4 regions of the Paenibacillus sp. FSL K6-3182 genome follow, and region 2 is predicted to be linked to each of the others. Evidence: riboswitches for the same ligand, from Rfam matches in the RefSeq annotation. Region 2 holds a riboswitch; each other region holds the start of a gene.
The links. Region 2 has a riboswitch for cyclic di-AMP ahead of MHH56_RS00140 (ubiquitin-like domain-containing protein). Riboswitches for the same ligand answer to the same signal wherever they lie in the genome.

Region 1: linked by a shared signal. The riboswitch ahead of MHH56_RS25225 (TrkH family potassium uptake protein) and the one ahead of MHH56_RS00140 (ubiquitin-like domain-containing protein) in region 2 are both predicted to bind cyclic di-AMP.
Region 3: linked by a shared signal. The riboswitch ahead of MHH56_RS17955 (C40 family peptidase) and the one ahead of MHH56_RS00140 (ubiquitin-like domain-containing protein) in region 2 are both predicted to bind cyclic di-AMP.
Region 4: linked by a shared signal. The riboswitch ahead of MHH56_RS00755 (C40 family peptidase) and the one ahead of MHH56_RS00140 (ubiquitin-like domain-containing protein) in region 2 are both predicted to bind cyclic di-AMP.

The regions. Positions count from the first base shown of each region.
Region 1 covers NZ_CP150265.1:5,731,185-5,735,330, reverse strand. Annotated here, with positions in the region: gene MHH56_RS25230 (CPBP family intramembrane glutamic endopeptidase) at 1-851, opposite strand, end outside; cyclic di-AMP (ydaO/yuaA leader) riboswitch at 1,097-1,301, shown strand; gene MHH56_RS25225 (TrkH family potassium uptake protein) at 1,391-2,731, shown strand; gene MHH56_RS25220 (TrkA family potassium uptake protein) at 2,750-3,412, shown strand; gene MHH56_RS25215 (LysR family transcriptional regulator) at 3,514-4,146, opposite strand, start outside.
Region 2 covers NZ_CP150265.1:26,457-30,602, reverse strand. Annotated here, with positions in the region: gene rsmA (16S rRNA (adenine(1518)-N(6)/adenine(1519)-N(6))-dimethyltransferase RsmA) at 1-369, opposite strand, end outside; gene rnmV (ribonuclease M5) at 374-922, opposite strand; gene MHH56_RS00140 (ubiquitin-like domain-containing protein) at 1,047-2,195, opposite strand; cyclic di-AMP (ydaO/yuaA leader) riboswitch at 2,444-2,624, opposite strand; gene MHH56_RS00135 (TatD family hydrolase) at 2,809-3,582, opposite strand; gene MHH56_RS00130 (HD domain-containing protein) at 3,600-4,146, opposite strand, start outside.
Region 3 covers NZ_CP150265.1:4,067,074-4,071,219, reverse strand. Annotated here, with positions in the region: gene MHH56_RS17960 (MATE family efflux transporter) at 1-1,116, shown strand, start outside; cyclic di-AMP (ydaO/yuaA leader) riboswitch at 1,352-1,486, shown strand; gene MHH56_RS17955 (C40 family peptidase) at 1,490-1,966, shown strand; gene MHH56_RS17950 (chromate transporter) at 2,108-3,289, shown strand; gene crtI (phytoene desaturase family protein) at 3,362-4,146, opposite strand, start outside.
Region 4 covers NZ_CP150265.1:151,920-156,065, forward strand. Annotated here, with positions in the region: gene MHH56_RS00750 (deoxyribodipyrimidine photo-lyase) at 1-556, opposite strand, end outside; gene MHH56_RS00755 (C40 family peptidase) at 715-1,191, opposite strand; cyclic di-AMP (ydaO/yuaA leader) riboswitch at 1,195-1,348, opposite strand; gene MHH56_RS00760 (hypothetical protein) at 1,766-2,350, opposite strand; gene MHH56_RS00765 (hypothetical protein) at 2,516-3,331, opposite strand; gene MHH56_RS00770 (M1 family metallopeptidase) at 3,359-4,146, opposite strand, start outside.

The sequences.
Region 1 (4,146 bases), 1.9 Mb from region 2:
TCCAGAACGTTTAAATTCATGATCGTATAAGTAATTAAATAAATGATCGTTAATACGATTCCGTATTTAAAGGATGTATGTTTTCGATACAAAACGGAGTAAATAATAGCTAAGACGAATAAAACGAAGCTCATGAACAGATAACCGATAGAGGTAAGGTATCCAGCTATTTTATCTTGTTTCTTTACATAGTTTATGTAATCGGATGGAGCCTCGAATATCGGTTTATATTTAGTAATGATCGTACGGTCATTCACGACAAGAGCGTTAACCAATACGTTAAGATGAGCATTTTTAATGGAATAACCTGCAGGAGGCTTAGGCTGCCAGTCGCCATTAGGCAATATTTGACCGCCTATGAATTCAGTACCGCTGAAATTTCCTGCAGTTAGGAAGGCAATAGCTTCTTTTGCTTTATCTGCATCTGATAGCTGTTCCCCCTCAAGCTTCAAGTTCCAAGCTACGACTTTCCCGCTATGCATATGTAGATAAACATATCCGCTGCCGCCGCTTGCGAATTTAAGATCAACCTGAAACGTATCTGTAGGAAACCTAGGGTCATATTTATCCGTATATGCTTTGACTAGCTCATATTTAGATAAGTAGCCATTCATAATTTTATCGGTTTGATGTACGGCTTTAGCCGATTTCACCTTCAAGCCTGTTTCTTTTTCAACAAATGCAGACGCCTTATCCTCCGCCGCTGATTTCGTTATGACCTTGGTATTCATTTCGCCAGATGAGATAGCCGTAATCATGGGAACGATTTGTACGGCCCCATAAATAATAAAGCAAGCAACTGCTGCCCATATAAATCGTTTCCATTCATTGGGTTTAATAGAATCAATCATAGTTTCACCTCAACTGTCTTCATAATAAATAGCTCATTTTATTACCTTAACATATGAATCCCTAAATTATCCAATGAAAATGACCGTTTGTTTTCAAAAAAATGCGAAATAACGATGTCCAGCAAGCTAGCTATGTGCTGGTTCGTCCCATTGCCCTAATTTGAGCTAATATCGTCCTGTTTGTCATAAACGTCACCTTTATATCAGGAGTGCTTAGGGATTATAATCGTTATCGTCATACTAATTGCATAGCATAGCCGAATTTCCTAAGGAAATCGGGGGAACCATAAAGTTGTCTAAATGGATGAACCTGCTGAAAGCAAAGCAGTTTAACATTAGATAGCATGGGGTGAATTTTAGCGGTGAAGCATCGTCTTCTTCCGCTGAATAGGGCTGCCTGTCCAGGCCCGAATCCGTCAGCTAACCTCGAAGGCGTATTGGAACAGGACTCATCGCACGAGCACTTGAGTTTCCAGTGCTTTTTTTTATGCTTAAAAACAAAAATGACAATATGACATAATCAAAAAGAAGGGAAATGGATGAAGGTTAGTTGGAATGTTTTGAAGTGGTCACCCCCGCGTATTTTGGTAAGTGGATTCGCTCTTATTATATTGCTGGGTGCCTTATTATTATCCATGCCTTTTGCATCGGTAAGCGGTGAGAGATTGCCTTTTATAGATGCGCTGTTTACGGCAACTTCGGCAACCTGTGTAACAGGGTTAGTTGTCGTTGATACTGGAACTTATTTCTCTATATGGGGTCAAATCATATTAATGTGCCTGTTCCAGCTTGGTGGACTCGGATTTATGACGATGGCGACGCTGGTAGCGCTCGTACTTCGCAAGAGGATTTCGCTGCGTGAGCGGCTTTTGCTGCAGGAATCCATGAACCAGTCGAGCATGGAAGGCATCGTGCGTTTGATTAGACGCGTTATTGTGTATTCATTGACAATAGAGCTTATTGGCGCTGCGTTGTTTGCTTCGAGGTTTGCATTTGATATGCCGCTGGGCAAAGCGATTTATTTTGGAGCCTTTCATGCGGTTTCATTGTTTAACAATGCTGGTTTTGATATTTTTGGGAACTATCGCAGCTTGACCTTATACGTATCTGATCCAGTCGTCAATATTGCAGCTATGATGCTGATCATATCGGGTGGACTCGGCTTTGTTGTTATGTCGGACCTGATGGAGTTCCGCAAAAACCGCAAGCTGTCACTGCACAGTAAGGTCGTGCTATCTATGACAGGAACGCTTATTGCAGTAGGGACACTCGTCATATTTATTTTTGAATTCTCGAATTCGAAGACACTGGGCTCTCTGGACTGGGGCGGGAAAATTTTGTCTTCGTTCTTCCAGTCGGTAACGCCGCGGACGGCAGGAGCCAATACGCTTGATTATACGGCTATTCGGCAAGCGACGATGTTTTTCACCATTATATTAATGTTTATTGGCGCCTCGCCCGGCTCGACGGGCGGCGGCATCAAAACAACAACCTTTGCAACGTTGGTCGGCGCTGTATTTGCAATGATTAGAGGACGAGAGGACATCGTTCTTTTCCGTTACAGATTAGGCAAAGACAGAATTTTTAAAGCACTCACGATTACTTTGATCTCTTTATCGCTTGTCATTATTGTAACGATGATCTTGTCGATGACGGAGGATCAAGCTTTTATAAAGCTATTGTTTGAAGCGACATCAGCATTTGGAACAGTAGGATTATCCGTTGGTGTTACGCCAGAGCTGAGCCTTGTTGGGAAAATAGTCATTGCATTAACCATGTTTGCCGGAAGACTTGGACCCCTGACGCTCGCATACGCGCTTGGGCCTCGTACAGAGAAAGAGCTTTATCGGCATCCAGAGGGCAAAATTACGATTGGATAGGAGACTTTGCAAGTGGGAATTAAAAAGAAACAATTTGTCATCATCGGCTTAGGGAGATTTGGTTCGAGCTTAGGGCGCGAACTCGTCCAGCTTGGCCATGAGGTGCTTGGAATAGATAAGGATGAGGAAGCCGTTCAGGACATGAGCGGTATTCTAACCTATGCTGTATCAGCTGATTGTACGGATGAAGAAGCGCTGCGCTCCTTGGGTGTAAGAAACTTTGATTGCGGAGTTGTCGCGATTGGCGATGACATTCAATCCAGCATTTTGACAACCATACTGCTTAAGGATTTGGAAGTGAAGCAAGTTGTAGCGAAAGCTTTGACTGAACTGCATGGCCGGGTGCTTGAGAAAATCGGTGTCGACCGCGTGGTCTATCCTGAGCGCGATATGGGTATTCGAGTTGCGCATCAGCTAGTATCCCCAAATCTATTAGATTATATCGAGCTTTCCAAAGAGTATACGATCGCCGAGCTTGCTGTACCGCAATGCTTGGATGGCAAGTCATTGCATGATCTTAATCCGCGAGCTAGATTTGGATGCAGCATCGTAGCCATAAATAAGCCCAATGGCATCATTATTGCACCGACAGCAACGGATGTCCTTTCACTTCGTGATGTCATGGTTATTATAGGAACAAATGAGCAAATAGAAGACTTCGAAGCATCCGTTATCCGTTAATTTTTTTATGTAGTGGAAGAGGCTTATCATTAGAAAAGGCAGATTAGGCTGAAATGGATTTGGAAGTGTAATATTGGAAATGCTGAAGGACAGCAGCTATTTTAAAAGCTGCTGTCCTTTTTGCTGGGGAAGCCTGCTGCAAGCTCGTTGATCCAAAGGCGAACGGACGGGCTGAGGGCGGCCGAGTCCGCATGAATGAGCGAGGTGGTACGTTTTGTATCTTCAAGTTCTCGAATGGGAATGACGGTAAGATCATTGTCTTCAAGCAGTTGATTGCGCATATACGATTGAGGCAGGAGCGTCGCAGCACGGCAAGTATGCAGCAACCGAAGGATAGCTTCAAACGAATCAATTTCCATTCGCACATCCGGCTGAAGATGATATTTGTCAAACAGCTCGTCGGTCAACAACCTGTACCAAGTGCCTTTGGAGAACAAGATCATCGGCATGCCGGTCACATCCTGTATACCCAGCGTGCCTTTATCGGTAATAACCTGATTGCGAGGCACCACGAGCGATAGATGATCCTCAAACAGCGGAATGCACCGCAGCGTTGAATCTTCAATACTAGAGGCGACAATGCCGATATCGGCTTTGTGATCTCGCACGAGCGATACGATTTCATGCGTCTTGCCGGTAATCGCTTTAATGTCGATCTCCGGATGGGTAGAAGTTAAGCTTTGAATGAGATCGGGCAAAGTCGTTTGAAGCGTCGTCAAGCTTGCGCCAATGGT
Region 2 (4,146 bases):
CAAATCAAGCTTAAGCACATCGCCATGAATGACGGTTGTATGCTCCTCGCCCTCCAGCACATCCTTCAAAATCGGAATGAGCCTATTGTCGATTTCGACAGCCGTCACCTTACCAGCCGCTTTGGCAAGCCGCTGTGTGAGCGCGCCAATACCGGGGCCGATTTCAAGCGCGCCCTTCGTTTCATCAAGCTCAGCTGCCGCTACGATGTTATTTAATATATTTTGATCGATCAGAAAGTTTTGTCCCAAACTCTTTTTGAAGGAAAAACCGTATTTCGCAATGATTTCTTTGGTGCGTTTGGGCGTAGCCACCTCTATCGCGGATGGCTTTACCGTTTCCTTGCTAAGCTCACTATGCTCTTGACTCATTCAGCTATCCCTCCAGTTCCTTTTCCATTTGACGGAAAGCTTCCGTAAACTCTGCTTTGGAAATCCGAAAGCTTGTACAGCGCTTATAGAACTGCTTGCCATTCGCATAACCAATTCCGAGCAGCTTGCCTATAACCAAGCGACGATTAGACGCATCAGGATGTACAATCAGACCTGCATCCATTAAGTCTTCCCAGCTAATTTCTCCCGCTTCATCTGCCGATTCTGTACGGAGCTCAGAGAGCGCCGCACGAATAGCTTCAGGACTCGCATTTTCGATGCCGATGTCCCCTTTGTACAAAGCCTTCTCCTGCGGCAAAAAAGCATGCTTGCATCCTGGCGCATGACGTGCAACAATTTTGCGAATGCGTTCTCCTGCATGATCAGGGTCAGTGAATATAATAACGCCGCGACGCTCATTGGCCAGCGCAATCCTCTTCAATACATCCTCACCGATAGCGGAACCATTCGTCTCTATGGTATCTGCATCTACCGCCCTTTTTATTGCAACGGTATCGTCTTTGCCTTCAACGACAATGATCTCTTTGATCACCAAGATCATCCCCTTCTACATAAACTGTATTTGACCCTTAGACATGCAAAAAGAAGAGGCAGTGCCTCTCCTTATGATGGCATATTTAATTGATTATTGCGATAAGATGATGGTAACCGCACAATTAGCTTGCAGTTGGTTTATTCGGCCCCAGCACATATACGGTGATGCCTTTTTTCCTGCCGAATTTGTTCGCAATCTTTGTACTATCAAAGTATACGTCGATTTTGTTGCCTTTAACCGCACTTCCTTTATCCTCAGCGCGGCGGAAACCGATTCCTTCAATATAAACCCACCAACCGATGGGAATTACCTTCGGATCAACAGCTATCGTCCGACCCTCTTGCACCCGAGTGCCTGATGATGTAATCCCGTATTCCGGATGGCTTTCATCTTTGCCTGTTGAAGAGAGGTCTGCAGAATAAGCAGTCAACGTGACATTTTTAAGTACTTTTCTAGCCTTAAACGTTACACCGCTCTTCGTAAGCGAAGTAAAGCTCGGGCTCTTGTTCGAGAGCACAGATACTTTAGGCTCTTCCTTCTTCGTTCCGATGGCGACAACCTGATTAACCGCAGCGGTTTCAACCACCTTGCTGACCATCTTCTTCGATATAAGAATTCCATCCTCGTACTGCTTCTCGATACTCTCTACGATCAGACCTTCCTTGCCGGGTTGAACAAGCTTCTGCTTGCCCGCTTCCAGCGTTGGATCGTTCTTCTTCACAATAGAGAATGGCATTGCACGCTCTGTCTCAGCTACCTTCTTATCTACGCGAACGACGGTTACAGTCATTTCGTTGTCCAAAACGGTATGAAGCGGAGGTATTACTTTATCTTGACCACGAACTGGAATATGTAATTCCTCGATCGCTGCCTGCACTGTTCTCTCTGTCGTATATACAGTAGAGGTCTTGCCATCAGCCTTCACAATTACCGGTATCGCATGAGTCACCTCTATACGATCTCCGTCCTTTATTGCCGCATTAAGCGGTATGGACACCTCATCATGTGGTCCAATTGCGATAGCTTGTTCATCCAGTAGGCGTTGCAGGACCCATTGCTTCGTTTCCACAATGGTTTCTTGTCCGTTCACTACTACGGAGACGCTTTTGACAGCCGTTCCGTACAACAACACCAAAAACATGAAAGTCATAGCGATTGAGATAGTAGCACTCAAAAGAATCAAACGCAAGTTTTCACGCTTCCATCGCAATGCGAAAGACATGCTGGATGATCGTTTCCCATGGGTGTCCTTAACCTGGAGTATTCCCACTTCATCGGTCCTCCTTCATAGCCCCGCCGCCAAGTGTTACGCATGATACAACTGACGCGACTATAGTATATTGGCGTGCGAGCACGCAATCCAGTACTGCTATCGATCCTCCCACCCCCATCTTTTATCCCTATGTCGACAAATTCCCGATTATTCGAAAATAAAAAGAAGCCGTCGACAGAGGATCTGTTTCGTGGCTTCCCGGTTAAATGATTCACTGGGATACAGAAAAATGGATGCACGAGGTTGATCACTCTCTATAACGCTTGCGAGGTTAGCTGACGGATTCGGACAAGAGAGTCGCCCTATTCGTTACACAATGCTCATGGCAATGGCTTCGAAATTCACCCCTGAAGAATTCAAAATACGGTTTCAAAAACCGTACATGGTTCCCCCGCTCTCCGAATGGAGATTAAGCGTAAACTGGAAATCCAATACAAAATTTTATTGCTCTGAGATGAATCATACCTTCATACGAGGTCAATTGTAAAGATACGATAAAAGACGATTTAAGCGAAAAAGCAGGATAAAGCAGGAAAAAATAAGCGATTATCGCTATAAAAATTAGTTTTTACGCGATAAAGGTCTCTATTTCTCATTATTCCTCTCGTTTTTAGACAATACCAAAACATCTTCGACCGTTTTCAGTCGTAATTACGCCTATTTCTTCTACCGTTTTGCCCAATAATTCGGCTGCTGTCTCTGCAACTAAAGAGACGTAAGAGGACTCATTTCGCTTCCCTCTGAACGGGTGAGGAGTTAAATATGGAGCATCAGTTTCGATCAAAATTCGGTCGATCGGAACCTGCTTAAGCACCTCTTTTGGCACCCTTGCATTTTTGAAAGTAACGGGTCCTCCAAATGATATATAGAAGTTCATATCAAGACATTGTTTAGCCGTTTCCCAGCTGCCGGAGAAGCAATGCATGACACCGCCAACCTCTGCTGCATTCTCTTCCTGAAGAATACGAATAATGTCCTCATGAGCATCCCGATTATGAATGACAATTGGCTTGCCCACCTTACGAGCAAGACGAATTTGCTCACGAAAAACCCTTTGTTGTACCTCTTTTGGAGAAGTATCCCAGTGATAATCGAGTCCAATCTCACCAATGGCGACAACCTTCTCATGCGCGCATAGACGTTCAATCCATTCCAAATCCTCTGGAAGCATATCTATACTGTCAACTGGATGCCAACCAACTGCTGCGTATATAAAATCATATTTCTCTGCTAGCGCCATCGTTGTAGGGATCGTTTCACGGTTAAAACCAATATTGACAAGCATATGCACGCCTGCATCCTTCGCACGCTGGATGACCTCGTCGCGATCCTCATCAAATTTTTCCGAATCTAAATGGGTATGTGTATCAAAAAGTAATGTCATGTTGATGTTATGCTCCTTCAATCTAGTTTGAAAAGCTTACGAAGTGATTCCGGCAATCGATGAATATTTTGTTTGAGCGGCTCTTCTGGATAATAAAGATGATATTGTCCTTGATGCAGGCCAGTAATAGAACGAACAATGTCGGATTTAGAGGATATTTCGCTTATATCTTCCAAACCATCTAACAACAAAATCGGCGCTTTTTCTTTCTTTTCTCCTTCTTTTTTATCTGGTCGATATACGTCATACGGCAGGTCAAATGGAAAATCGATTTCCATATGATAATCCGGATTCATTCCTATAGAAGAGAAACATTCGCTAATCTCATTTAGCAGCTCTTCATCCGGGTTTTCAAGCGTAATGTACTTATATAAATGCCTGTTCAGAAATCGTTCACATAGATCGCTTAAAATAGGATCATGCTCCTCCGCCCACTCTGCGAAAGCGGTCTGAACGAGTGCTTCATCCAGCTTCAGATAGTCGTGCACCGTCATCGTGTTCTGAAGCAAGCATTTCAGCTGCTTAGGCATCCACTGAAAGGAGTAGCCACCCACGTAAAGCTCC
Region 3 (4,146 bases), 3.5 Mb from region 2:
GGCAACTTGCATGGCGCCGATCGAATCGGGAGAACGGCGCTTACTTTGAATGTTATGCTCGGTTTAATAGCTAGCGCAGGATTGATTGTCTATGCCGACGTGTTTTTAGCGCTTTTTAAAGTGCCCGAGGATGTGATGGCAGAAGGAGTCAGCTATTTATCGATTGTCGGCAGCTCCGTCTTCATCACAGCAATCAGCATGACGTTAGGTACTATTTTACGATGCCGCGGTATAGTGAAAGAAATGATGTTCATCGCATTGGGGATAAATGTACTGCATATTACTTTAAATTATCTGGTGCTGATGGAGCCCTTCGGCTTACCTAATTTAGGTGTAGAAGGAGTAGCAGCATCTACATGGATAACCCGTGCCATAGGGATGATCGCTTATTTGATTTTATGTATTCGAAGCTTGGAGTATAAGGTTGGCTTGATTAGTCCATTTAAGATTCAAAGAAAAAATATTGGCCTTATATTTAAATTAGGTATTCCTTCGGCAGGTGAGCATGTTTCTTATAATCTTTCACAGGTTGTAATCACATATCTAATCACGCTGATCGGTACGGCAGCGTTAACGACAAAAATTTATTCGCAGAGCATAACTTCTTTTGTTTTTGTTTTTTCAATGGCAATAGGTCAAGGAACGCAAATTATTGTTGGACATCTGATTGGAGCCCATCAGAAGGATGATGCTTATCGATCCAGTATTCAAAGTTTGAAGCTGGCGTTTGTCATTTCGCTTGCGCTTGGTATTTTCATCTATAGCTTCTCAGGTCTATTGCTCAGCCTCTTTACTAATGATGCAGAAATTATATTGTTAGGCAAGCAGCTCATGTTGTTATCGATTATGCTGGAGCCGGCTCGGGCTTGCAACATGGTGCTTATCAGTTGTCTAAATGCGGCTGGAGATGTGAAATTTCCAGTTGCTGCCGGGTTAGTATCCATGTGGGGGATTAGTGTACCGCTTGCATACGTGTTCGGGATTGTGTTCGACATGGGGTTGGTAGGAATATGGTTGGCCTTTTCAATCGATGAATGGATAAGAGCTTTACTGATGCTCTACAGATGGAGGAGACGTTCTTGGCAAAAGGTCGATATTTTGGCGAAACTTGCTTAACTAGAAAGAGTAACTGTATGAAAATACGGATACTCTTTTTTTGTGTTTAAACCGTTATATTTTGAAAATGTGATTGGAAATTCATCTATTTTAATTATAAAAAAATCAGCACCTTTGACAAAAATCATGTAGTGAACAGCTAAATAAATATTAATAATGAAGAAAAATGAAAGTATTCTAATAAACCAATTGCAGGATTATGGTAAAAACAATCGAATTTAACGATACTATAAGGTTTATTCACATGCCGAGTTCTGTATATCGGAAACGGGGGAACCACCCAGGGTGAATTGCTTAATGTATTTTTTTAAGCATAGGGATCTTCAACCGAACCCATAAGCTAACCTCGTAGGCACCGAAGGGAGAAGTTGTTTTGAAGAAGGGTTTTATTTTATTGTTATCCTGCTTGCTGCTGCTTACTGGAGGAGGAAGCGTGCTTGCAGATAAGTCGGACAAGTCAGTGCTTACGAATTCCATAAGCGAGGTTGTTGGAACTCCTTATAAATGGGGAGGCACAACGAGCAAAGGGTTTGACTGCTCGGGTTTTATTCTACATATTTTTAATCAATTTGATGTTAAGCTGCCTAGAACATCTCAATCGCAATCAGACACAGGCACAGAGGTCAATAAAGATGAACTACGCGTGGGTGATCTAGTGTTCTTCAACACAAGCGGCAAAGGCGTTTCTCATGCGGGCATTTACATTGGGGATGGGAAATTTGCTCATTCTTCTACAAGCAAAGGGGTTACGATTACAAATCTTAACGATTCTTATTACGCAAAGCGTTATGTAACAGCAAGGCGTGTCGTAACGGAAGATACATTTGCTGCGATGATGGAGTCTAAATAAAGCGTAATGATTTTACAAACCACCTTACGAGGTGGTTTTTTTTTATGTAACCATTTATTAAGTATTTGTTAAAGGGTTGTAAGTCAATAATTCGCAAGCTTACAATGTAAGTATCATGAGTAATGGAATGAGGCTATAGGATTGAAAAGAGGAACAATCGCATCTTTGGTAGAGGTACTGGCTGTATCTACTAAACTAGGACTTACCTCATTTGGAGGTCCGATAGCCCATCTGGGTTATTTTCACAATGAGTATATTCGTCGCCGTAAATGGATGGATGAAAGAAGTTATGCAGACCTCGTTGCTTTATGTCAGTTTCTACCCGGGCCAGCCAGCAGTCAAGTTGGGATCGGTATAGGGATAGTTAGGGCTGGGTTATTGGGCGGACTAGTGGCTTGGTTAGGGTTCACACTGCCATCGATCATTGCATTAGTGGCCTTTGCTTTTCTGCTGCAAGGATTTGATCTTGGAAACACAGGTTGGATTCATGGATTGAAAATTGTAGCGGTGGCCATCGTTGCTCATGCCATTCTAGGGATGGGGCAGAAACTAACACCGGATCGAAATAGAGCTACGATAGCAGTCATCGCTGCTGCGGTAACGTTATATTGGCAAGCGGCCTATAGTCAAGTAATCATTATTGCTGCAGCTGGACTGATCGGGGTATGGTTATATCGTATGAAAACAGTCGAGGGAACTCCTGATCTGAACATTCGAATTAGCCGTTCCCTTGCGATCTCCTGCCTCGTTATATTTCTCACGCTTCTAATTGTTTTGCCATTTCTAAGGCAATGGGGAAATATGGAATGGATTGCGATGTTCGATAGCTATTATCGTGCAGGCTCACTGGTGTTTGGAGGCGGACATGTTGTGCTGCCGCTACTTGAGAATGAAGTTGTCTTTACCGGATGGGTTAATGAATCGGATTTTTTAGCAGGTTATAGCGCTGCGCAGGCTGTTCCTGGACCACTTTTTACATTCGCTAGTTATCTTGGTACTCTCTCTGGTGGATTAACTGGAGCCATTGTTGCAACTACTGCAATTTTTTTGCCGGCATTTCTTCTCGTTGCTGGAACATTGCCGTTTTGGAATATGTTGCGAAATAACTCAAAAATCCAAGGTGCATTAGTTGGCGTTAACGCCGCTGTAGTTGGCATATTGCTGGCTGCACTGTATGATCCGCTTTGGACTAGCGCGATAGTAGAGTCAGGTGATTTTATGCTGGCTGCCGTATTGTTTATTATGCTTGTTTTTTGGAAGCTTCCACCTTGGATGATTGTTGTGGCCGGTGCATTAGGCGGAATGGTCCTTGAACTTATTTAATAATTAATCAATTGATAAAAACCTCTAATCCGCGATAACGGATTAGAGGTTTTTTATTTGAATTGAATCTGCCTACATGACGGATTTTGCAGCAATGCTCAATTGCTCTTTAATGAGGTCAGCGGTGAGTTGTCCGGATAAAGTGACCATCGGGACACCGCCACCGGGGTGCGTTGATCCGCCAACGAAATAAAGATTATCGAGCAGCTTGCTTTTGCTTGGAATTTTGAAGCCGCCGTTAAGCTTGCGGTCCGTTACGATGCCGTAGATGGAACCGCCATTAGAACCATAAAGCTGCTGAATATCATCTGGAGTGAACGTATATTCAAACTCAATATGCTGTCTCAGCTCCGTTAATCCCATACGTTCGAGCTTATTCAGAACTAGGTCTCTGTAAGCCGCCTTCTGTGACTCAAAGCTTTCTCCAGGTTTGAGCGGCGGCACATGAGTAAGCACAAATAGATTTTCTTTGCCCTGCGGCGCCTGTCCAGGATCGGTTTTGCTTGAAACCCCGATGTACACTGTTGGATCATCTGTAGGTTTGCCTTCGACAAATATATCGTTGAACTCTTTATCTGGATCTTCAGAGAAGAAGAAATTATGGTGCAGAAGCTGTTCATACACTTTATCCACGCCAAGAAGCAGCACAAGTCCTGATACAGTAGGCTCGTATTTAGCTAAATCCTTTACGCGGTCGGCCGATTTCGGATGATGCTGCAGCAGTGTCTGATGCGCTGGAATTGCCTCAAGATTAGACACAATCAGATCAGCTTCTATTACGCTGCCATCTTCTAAAGTTACTCCTGTTGCGGTTTGGTCGACTGTATTCATTTGAGCAACTGGAGCTGAAGTGCGAA
Region 4 (4,146 bases), 130 kb from region 2:
ACGCAACCTTGGCATTAATTTCGCTTAAGGTAGCAAGCTCATGAATCGTCGTTTCACTCATTGGGCTATAGCACTCCAGCATAAAGCTGCTCCACTTGCGATAAAAGGGTGTGAAAACCTTGTATGGCTCCATTTTTCGAGCAAATGCCGGGAAAGCATCTAGATCAGCAAGAGGTGAATCGGCAATAGACATCCAGCGGCGGCCAAGGCTGCGTGTGATTAGCCCAAGCTGCTCATCTCGCTGCCGTGAGTAAGGCGTATAGTCTGTATGAACAATAACCTCATCAATAGGATGCTCATGCAGCAGTGCTTCGGTGATCGCAGCAGGATTACCATAAAGCACATGCAGTTCCTTTCCTGCATTAGAATAGCTGTGCAGAAGCGAGGCGGCTTGCGCCATGAAATTTCGACCGCTATGACTAGTTAAACGGCCATCTCCTGTAATAACGGGATCTATGATTAGCAAATGAATGCCTTGTTTCTCTTTTTTCTTCAAATAATCAAAAGCGCGCAAATCTGCAATACGCAAATCCTTGCGGTGAATAAACAAATACATCAGTGATAGCTCCTTCCATAAGCGCAACAGTGAACGGCCGCATTCCAGCTGGAATGAAACAGCAAAGCCGCAAGTCATTTGTCGTCAGAGGACAAAAAACTGCGGCTTTGCTAGATGAGTCTACCCGTTCAATCCTCAAGAAGAGGGATTAGGTTGCTCTATTTTACGTCAACGTTGGCTTGGTATGAATCAGCATCCATGATACGACGAGCAGTTACATATCGTCCCTCATAGTACTCGGAGTTAAGTTTGTCAGTTACAACGCCTCTGCTCGAGGATGAATGTACAAACTTTCCATCTCCAATGTAAATGCCAACATGGGATACGGCGCTATTATTGCCGCCAACTGTGTCGAAGAACACAAGATCTCCCGCAATGAGGTCAGCCTTAGCGACCTTTGTACCTTCTTTTGCTTGCGAACCAGAAGTACGTGAAAGCTCAATGCCCATTTTCTCGAACACATAGCTCGTGAAGCCGGAGCAATCAAAACCTTTCGACGACGTTCCGCCGCTTTTGTACGGAGTGCCAATAAGATCATTAACAATTCCGTTCAATTTTGAGTCAGCGAAAGCGCTTCCCGCTTGAAAAGCGAGCACGAGAACGAGACCCAGGATTAATGCGGTAATCTTCTTCAATTGTGAAACTCCTTCCAATGCCGACGAGGTTAGCTGTGGGGTTCGGTTGAAGGCTCCCTATGATTCCTCGGGCGTTTGAAAAAAACTCAAACGTCGGAATCAATTCACCCAAAGTGGTTCCCCCGTATCCCAATAGGGAATTAGGCAGTTTTTTTATTGCTTTGAGAAATATTCGATTATTTTCAATGATCTCCTGCCTTTAGTGGCAATTTCTAATAATTCTCATGTAACCTTTTGACAATTTTCTTCGTTAAACCGTTCTTTCTGTAATATAAACACGCCATAGTAGTGCTTTCTAACTAAATACATGGAGTCAATTTCATTAATTATGTGGATGTTGTGTAAAATATACCGATTTGTCCTTTAGGCGCTATATCGCAAGGACTAGCTTAAAGTGCCGTAAACGGCGGTATTTCACTATTTTGCTCCTAATAAATTAGAAAAATCTCATCTATATCACTCGTGAATAAGCGTAGATTCAGACAGCCTAGCTGCTGCTCCAGATAGAGCGGCAGAAATAGACAAAGGAGGCTGTTCATGAGAACAGCCCCCTTTGGGCAATCGAAAAAAAGTTTTATTTTGCAGTAACGATTTTTTCAGAAATGAGCTGTGGATCGTTGTTTTTTTGCTGCATCCAAAACTGTACCTTGTATTTTCCAGCATTTTTAAAATCGTAGGAAACGAGCTTGGAGCTGAACCAAAAGGTGTCTTTTTCGACGAACTCTTTAAAATCATCATCATCCTGGCTGCGGCTGTCGATTGTCGTTTCCTTATCATTAGGATCAACGATGGTCACTTTGAACTCTGAAATCGCCATATTCAAATTATCGATTTGCGCTTGCACTAAAAATTTCTGAACACTGCCTTTATCAACCTGTCCGAACATAGCTCGCTTCTCGTTCATTAGAAACATATGCACATTGGGCTTTTGAATAATGAGCTTCTTATCACTGCTCTTCCATTGGACGAAGGCTTGGAGGCTGTCGCTTAAAGAACGAATACTAATATAAACCTTATCATCCACAACGACAGCATCGTCAGTGGATTGCTTATTATTATAAAGGAGCGTTACCTTCTGAAATAGTTTGTCTGCTGCAACCAATGAACCGCCCGATAAGAGCAATACCATGGATATAATAACTAGTTTTTTACGCATCATTTGTGAATATCCCCCATTTTTGATTTTCTTTCAGTTATTTATACAGAACTGCCATCATTTAGTTGCGGTTAGTTGTAAAAAAAACCTCCACACCACAGCAAAGCGTGGAATGAAGGTTTATTTTTGCTTCAGCATCTAGAGGACGCTGAAGGCTTTTTTGGTTTGCTACATTCTTTTCGTTTCCAAAAAGTCATATTGCGCGGCAATCGTCCAAACCTTCATCAGTGTTTGAATGAGATAATAGCCTTGATGCAGGATAAGTGCAATTAGCCCGGCCCAAAGCATGGAGAGACTTGTCACCACAAGCCCAGCAGCCGCTCCAATCCCCCACATGATGAGCGACACAGCTGCATAGGTGAGGAAATTTTGGAGAGCGTGCCATAAGGAACGGAATATGCTTCCTCCTGATGCAGCGCTGAATTGCATGGCTAGAAACAGTAGATGCAGTACTGTGCCCCATAGGAGCCATAGAAGGGCTCCAGGGAGCACCGTTTGCAGTAGCTCTGGAATAGAGCCGCTCTCTAGCAGAGCATCCAGTGAGCGCGGCAGCACATACCAAGCAGGAGCCACAGATAAAATAACCTCGATCCAGTAAAGCAGAACTACAGGCTTCCAAGCTTTGCGAATGCCTTCTAGAAATCGTGTCCCTCCATTCGATCTGGACTGATTTAACGAATAGAATAGACCGGCATTGAATAAGGGAGTGATCAGCATTCGGGCAACAAGGAGACCGCCCAGCGTCCAGACGTAAGGATTAATGAGATCGGTCTTGAACAGCTGGAATTGTGCTTCGGTCATGAATAGCTGAACGGCTGCTTCTGAAGGAGCGGAGCTTGGATATCGCCGCAGCAGCGGAGCTACGACCGAATCAATGAAGCGGTAAAGGAAGAACCCCCAGATCAGCTGATAAAGAAATAATAAAACAACAATGTAAAAATGTTTTACCGCTAACCGCCAGCCTTGCTTCAAATGTATTTTCATCGTTTATCGCTCCTTGAACGCAATTACTTACCAGCTCAGCGACCCGAGCAGTCCTTCAATTAGTTGGACAACGCCGAGGCTCCATCTCGTGCGTTTATCCTCTGGCAGCTGAGCCTGCATGTAGTTGTTAATGAGCTTATTATCAAGCACATTGCTGTTGTTTGGGTCAACGACTGCCCATTCAAGCGGAGCGGAATGCAGCTGTTTATATTGCATATGGGATTCCTGAGTATCCCAAAGCTTTGTTATTTTGGTGCCGTCAGTAAACTTCATCAACACTTTTATCTCGCCATTGCTGCCGCCGTTTTTCTTAATGAGTACAACAGATTCATACATCTCAGCACCATCTTGGGTGACTGGGCGTACATGAATCGATTCGATCGAAAAGTCGGCCATTTTGTTGCCGTAGACATATTGGCTGAAATAATCATTCCATTTCGTTTTTGTTACCTGTTCGACAACACGCTGGAAGTCTGCTGTCGATGGATGCTTGAACTTATACTTTTGGAAATAGGTTCGCAATATTTTTTGCATCGTTCTGGAGCCGACCTGATTCTCGATACCAATGAGCACCAGCTTTGCCCTCAGATATACATTCTCGGCATATTGCGAGTGGCTGGCGTATGACCAAGATTGCTGCTTGAGCGGAGCAGGGTTGGTCATATAGCTCGCTTCCATGCGCAAATTCGGCTCCAAGCCGTATGCCGTCTCCATTACTTTATCCTCGGCATAGGACGTAAACCCCTCGTCCAGCCATGCCTCCTCGAATTCATTAGAGGCGACCATTCCGTACCAATATTGATGGCCAATCTCAT